One region of the Aminipila sp. genome, then DNA from elsewhere that is predicted to be linked to it. Evidence: riboswitches for the same ligand, from Rfam matches in the RefSeq annotation. Region 1 holds a riboswitch; the other holds the start of a gene.
What was found. Region 1 has a riboswitch for thiamine pyrophosphate ahead of cytX (putative hydroxymethylpyrimidine transporter CytX). Riboswitches for the same ligand answer to the same signal wherever they lie in the genome.
Positions count from the first base shown of each region.

Region 2: linked by a shared signal. The riboswitch ahead of RTW14_RS03900 (ABC transporter permease) and the one ahead of cytX (putative hydroxymethylpyrimidine transporter CytX) in region 1 are both predicted to bind thiamine pyrophosphate.

Region 1 is NZ_DAMBYD010000004.1:325,082-328,506, reverse strand. It holds gene thiM (hydroxyethylthiazole kinase) at 1-248, opposite strand, end outside; gene cytX (putative hydroxymethylpyrimidine transporter CytX) at 241-1,416, opposite strand; TPP riboswitch at 1,511-1,618, opposite strand; gene RTW14_RS07550 (helix-turn-helix transcriptional regulator) at 1,803-2,063, shown strand; gene def (peptide deformylase) at 2,038-2,505, shown strand; partial or broken gene RTW14_RS07540 (Lsa family ABC-F type ribosomal protection protein) at 2,792-3,425, shown strand, end outside.
Region 2 is NZ_DAMBYD010000002.1:355,289-358,713, reverse strand. It holds gene RTW14_RS03905 (ABC transporter substrate-binding protein) at 1-609, opposite strand, end outside; gene RTW14_RS03900 (ABC transporter permease) at 621-1,379, opposite strand; TPP riboswitch at 1,481-1,590, opposite strand; gene RTW14_RS03895 (CaiB/BaiF CoA transferase family protein) at 1,646-2,833, opposite strand; gene RTW14_RS03890 (beta-class carbonic anhydrase) at 2,878-3,425, opposite strand, start outside.

The DNA of each region.
Region 1 (3,425 bases):
AGTTGGTTTGCTTTCTTTCCAGCCAATAACATGGACTCAATCGTACGTTGATTTAAAGTACCTATGTTTATATTCAACCCACCACAAATACTAGTTATCTCTTCTACTTCTTCTGTATCATCCGACATAATCGGTGAAGCTCCACATGCCAGCAATATATTCGCACAGTCATTTACTGTAACATAATTTGTTATGTTATGAATAAGCGGGCTTTCCTGTCGGACATTTTCTAATTTTTCTTTAAGCATTTTGTTTTCCTCCTAAAACTTTATTTACAACAACACATAGCAGTGCTGTTATCACCATAACAGGTAATGTATTCCCTACTACTGTATCAATCTGCATAAATATTCGATATATGATAAATCCAATCATCCATACTATTAAATTCAGATAACTGCAGTTTTTCTTTGAATAATCTTTTTTTAAAATAAAGAAGGTAACGATCAGTACAGAAATCATTGGTGCAAATACAGAACCTATTAAATACAAAAAATCTTCGTATTCAGTAATTGGCGTAAATATAGCAAGTATAGTCCCTATTATGCAAATCACCACTGCACTGGACTTTTCCTTAAATCTACTAGAGATACTTTCAGCACTTACTCCCGCAGAATAAGCATCTAAGAAAGTAGTAGTCACCGTAGAAAATACAACAATAATGAGCCCTGCTGCTCCAAGTCCTGCATTCATCATAATCTTTGCAATGTCGCACTCTCCAGTAAGGATTGAAGCACCCATTCCAATGATATACATCCAGCAGCTAACTATAAAATATACAGTTGTGCTCACTAAAGTGGCTGTTTTAGGTTTTTTTGCAGTTCTAGTATAATCAGATATAAGCGGCAGCCATGAAAGAGGCATTGCTGCCGACAACTCTACAGCACCTCCAAAACTAATTGTGCCCTGAATTTCCGACATAGCATTTCCTTTAAAAATAATACTGCTCAGTACGATTGAAAGTATAAATAATGCACTCATGGCAATCAAATTCACTCTGTTTAAATTCTTAATTCCTATAACTACCCATAGAATAATTAACCCTCCAATTATAATATTCCAAACCCATTCTTCTCCTAATTGAATAATAGAATTTGCTGCTGCAGCGCCACTTACAATCATAACTGCGGTCCAGCCCACAAGTTGTAAAACATTTAGAGATGAAAAGATCAATGAGCCCTTTCCACCAAATGAGATTTTTACTGTTTCCATAGCACTTCTGCCTGTTTGTGCCCCTATTAATCCTGCAAAATAAAGCAGTACACAGCCTATTGCATGTCCTAGAATTATGGCTAAAGTACCCTTTTGAAAACCAAGCGGTGCTATTAATGTGCCTGTTAGAATCTCAGCAATAGACATACCTGCTCCAAACCAAATCAGGCCATTTGAAAATGTTGTTGTCTTAGTTTCATTCATAAAATCTTTCCTTCCTTTCTTGTATAATAGAAAATATCGATAGATTTTTTTATTATACAAAAAAACGGGATACACCTATGGTATATCCCGTAAAACTTCAAAAAAGTTATCGCTTCCTACGTTGGCATTATCCAAATCAGGTGTAAGGGTCGAAGTTAATTACTTCCTCTCAGCCTGCATACAAGCTCCCCTGTTCATATTTTAAATATTATTATATTTTAATTATACTCCGGCTCGACTAAATCAGCAAGGAGTAATTTAACACAGTTGCAATTATGTCATGTTAACTTGACATATATTTTCAAATATCTTATACTGTATGTAATGTTTACATTACACATCAATTTTAATTATATGTACAGTAAAATTAAAAAAGGAATTTTAATATGAAAAATAAAATTAAAGAATTACGGGAAAAAACAGGGTTAACCCAAGAACAGTTAGGTGAACTTGTTGGTACTTCAAGACAGGCGATTAACGCTATAGAAACTGAAAAATTTGAGCCATCCATATGGCTTGCTTACGATATTTCACAAGTATTCGGCTGTACAATTGAAGAAGTTTTTATGTTTGAAGAAAGTACAAAAAAATCAAGAGCAGAAAGGAGTAGGAGGGATAATAATGGCAACACGTCAACTTCGCTATAATGACGATAGTATTTTAAGAACAAAGTGTAAGACGATTACAGTCGTGGATGATAAAATACGTCAGATCTTAGATGATATGATGGATACTTTACATGAAACTGAAAATGGAGCTGCCTTAGCTGCCAATCAGGTTGGACTTTTAAAACGCCTTGTGGTGATTGATTATGAGTCCTACTATTTGAAGTTAGTAAACCCACAAATAATAGGCCAAAGTGGTGTTCAGGAGTGTATAGAAGGCTGTTTAAGCTTTCCTGATATATTTGGGAAAACAATCCGTCCTCAGAAAGTAACCATTCAGTCTCTAGATGAAAACGGTAAAGAAATAATATTAACAGTAGAAGATGAAATGGCTAAATGCATTTGTCATGAAATTGAACATTTAGACGGTGAAGTTTTCATTGATAAAGTAACTGAATTTGTAGATAATACTATTGCATATTGAAGAAAAATGTGCTACGCTAAATTAAATAATAAGAAACAGAGGTGAAAAGATGATTAAATTTTCTTGCTAATAAAATGAAGCATACTGAATCAACGCAAACGTTAAAACTAACGTTGATATTGTTATGCAAAAGCAAGAAAGTTAAAATTTTCACTCAATTATATATTTCGTATTTTTTCCATGTCATACTATATAACTATGTCTAGGATTGATTGTAATTATTGAGCCGTAAGAATTAATTTTCTTGCGGCCTTTATTTTTTTGACTATTTACTAAGGAGGAAATTATGTCTTTAATAAATGTTACGAATCTAACCTTTGCATATGATGGCAGTTATGATAATGTATTTGAAAATGTCAGTTTCCAAATAGATACTGATTGAAAGCTTGGCTTTACAGGAAGAAATGGCAGAGGAAAAACTACTTTTTTAAATCTTTTGTGTGGGAAATATGAATACAGTGGTACGATCTCCACCAGTATGAAATTTGAATATTTCCCATATGAAGTTAAGGATAAACAAATGGATACTATGGAGGTCATTAAAGGCATTTGCCCTGATTGCATGGAGTGGGAAATTTTCAGAGAACTCTCAATGCTAGATGTCTCAGCAGATGCATTGTATCGTCCCTTTTCTACTCTGTCTAACGGAGAGCAGACAAAAACTCTCCTTGCAGCCTTGTTTCTTACTTCCAACAGTTTTCTGCTTATTGACGAACCAACCAATCATCTAGACCAAGCAGCACGTAGGTCAGTTGGAGATTACTTAAAAAGAAAGCACGGATTTATTCTTGTGTCTCATGATCGAACATTCCTTGATCATTGTGTTGATCATATTCTCTCCATTAATAAAGCGAATATTGAGATTCAAAAAGGTAATTTCTCTTCATGGTGGGAAAATAAGCAATTACAAGATAATTTTG
Region 2 (3,425 bases), on a different contig from region 1:
TTGTCTTTTGGCACCTATTCCATCCCATGCCCAGAACATCCAGATAATATCAATGTCTCCTTTTAGCATATCATAGCTTAAGCTATCTGTTGTAATCATCTTTAATTTTTTAAAATCAGCGCCTGATTTTTCCATTACCGCATGAATAACTGCTTCTTCCCCTGGTGATCCCCATCCAGAATAAGTCTTTCCTTCAAAGTCTTTTGGCGACGTAATGTTTTTTCCTTTATAAGCCGCAAAACCAGAAGTATTGTGCTGAATAACCGCTGCTATAGCCTTAATGGGAAGAGGATCTTCAGCAGCAAGTGCATAGGTAACATCTTCCTGATAACTAATACCAAAATCGCCTTTTCCTGCGGCAATCAAAGTTGCTGTAGCTCCGTCAGTAGGTTCAATAATATTCACATTTAATCCTGCTTCTTCATAGTAGCCTAAGTCTTTCGCCGCATAAATACCTGTATGATTGGTATTTGGAACATAGTCCAAAATCACTGTAACATCACGAAGTTTTTTTTCTTTTTCTGCATCATTCTGACTTTTCCCACCGCAGGCACCCATAGACATAACCATAGTCAGAATCAGTCCTAAAGCCAATAATTTCTTTTTCATTTTCCTTCTCCTTAATTCTTCCGCAAGTGCGGCATTAAAAAATATTGTAACAGTTTAACACAACCATTCATTAACAGGCTGAGTAAAACGATAACAACAACACATGCAAATACTTTGTCCAGCATAAATCCATTTTTCACCCTTAACATATAGTAGCCAAGACCACTATTAGAAGAAAGCCATTCACCAACCACTGCTCCTGTAATGCTGTATGTAGCCGCCACTCTAAGTCCAGAGAACAGAGATGAAGCTGCTGCAGGGATTTTAACCATACAATAGATTTTCAAGCTTCCTGCTCCAAACAATCTTGCCAGATTTACTTGGTTAATATCAACATGTTTCATTCCATCTGCAAAATTTATAACAATAGGGAAAAAACACATCAGTATTACAATCAAAATTTTAGGAGCCATGCCAAAGCCTAAATATATAATCAGAATTGGAGCTAAAACAATTACTGGCACAGTCTGACTTACTACCAGAATAGGGTATACAGCAGTTCGGAACAATTCATATTTATCCATTATAATAGCCAATATAACTCCAAACACTGTGGCAATAATCAGACCTATAACCGTTTCTTTTAAGGTAACCATTCCGTGCATGAAAAGCATGCTCCGTTCTGAAATCAGAGCACAACATATTTTTGATGGTGCAGGTAAGATATATAAGGGAATCTCCGCAATACGTACGGACATTTCCCATACAGCCAGAATCAGTAAAAAGACTACCATAGGAACCCATATTTTTTTATTACTTATTGTTTTCATGTCACTTTTCCTAACTAATGCTATTTATATTTGCCACTTTGCATAAGGCAAACAAAAAGAGCGCTTCTTTTGGAAACACTCTTAAAAATTCTTATCTTAATCCTTAATTTTAAAAGCTTTCCTATCGATGGTACTAACCATATCAGGTTCAAAGGGTTTAGCATCAAGCATTCTCAGCTGAACCAGTAGTCCAGCACCCCTAGCATGTTTTATTCATCTATATCATGAGTCTACACCAAACCAGTCCAGTTGTAAAGTCCTTTGCTTCAGCGGAATACACCTTTTTTCTCCATTTCCTTAATCTGTTCCTTAGTAAATCCAAGCTGCTCTATAACCTCATAGGTATGATAACCGATAGGATATCCTCCTTGTTTATATTCAATGGGGCACTCTGAAAGCTTTATAGGGGAACCTAATTGTTTTACCGTTTTTCCTTCTGATTCAGGCACGACCACATCAACCACCATTTTTCTTGCCTGCATATGCTCATCTTTAATCAAAGCCTCTTCCAGATTGAGAACTGGTTCTACACATACGTCTTTATCATTAAAAATTTCCATCCAGTCCTTAAGACTTTTTTCCTTAATCCGACTTATTATATCTGCTTTTACCTCTGCTATATCTGCAGGCCAAACGGTGCCTTCTATGTATTCAGGTCTTCCTATACACGTACAAAAATTGTTCCAAAACTTTGGTTCCAGGCATCCCACACTTAGATATTTCCCATCTTTTGTCTCGTAGAAATCATATATGCAGCCCCCATTCAACCTTTCTTCTTCTCTTCCAGGTTCTTTTCCAGTAGCTAAAAAGGCTGCTCCATCCATAGAGTTAAAAGGAATTAAACCATCATACATAGACACATCCACCTGCTGCCCTTTGCCTGTATTATTTCTATAATGAACTGCTGCCAGAATACCAATAACCGAATTCATTGACCCTACTGCCACATCTGCTATCTGCATATTGGTCAATACAGGCCCTGTGGATTTTCTTCCAGCCTGTGCCATGTTACCACTTCTTGAAAGATAATTTATATCATGACCGGCCTTCATTTTTAGTGGGCCCGTCTGACCATATCCAGTTAGAGAACAATAGATAAGTTCGGGATTAACAGCCTTTAATGTTTCATATCCAAGGCCTAATTTCTCCATAACTCCAGGCCTGAACTGTTCCATTACGATGTCATATTCCAAAATTAATTTTTTTATAATCTCAATTGACTGAGCGTCTTTCAAATTTAATGATATGGTCTTTTTATTTCTTCCAAGCCATGCCTGATTTACTGAGATTTCTGTACCTTCAACAAAAGGCGGATAGTCTATAACTATATCCGCCTTACTTTTTGAACTTACTTTTAAAACCTCCGCTCCCATGTCTGCTAACATAAGCGTTGCAAATGGTCCTGGTAACAATGTTGAAAAATCTAAAATTTTCAATCCAGCTAGTGCTCCCATAATATACTCCCTGCTTTTCTAAACAATAAGTTATTGACGATAGGCTAGTCACACTCTACCGGAGTGAGTTCTCCAGTGACTGAATCCATTATAAATCCTCTGATTCTCACATTCTTAGGAATTAACGGATGGTGGATTAAAATATCCAAAGTATTTTTGACAGAAGTCTCAACACAGTCAAATCCGCCCAGCCAGGTGTCAAAATCTACACCACAATAATGAAGAAGATTTATATCTTCCTCTGATACGCCCCTGTCCTTTAATTTCTGAATCATCTTTTGAGCATCCATACTCTGTGCTCCACAATCTGTGTGCCCAATAACCATAATATCTTCTACCTGCAAATCTAATATAGCTACAAGCAGACTACGGACAGCACTTCCAAAAGGATGAGATACGACACCACCAGCATTCTTTATAATCTTTGCATCCCCGTTTTTTACTCCCAGAGCCGCAGGCAGCAATTCCAACAGCCGCGTATCCATACAAGTTAATATTGCCAATTTTTTATCTGGATATTTGTTGGTAATGTACTTTTCATAACCTTTATCTTCTACAAACTTTTTATTGAATTCCAGGATATCATTGATCA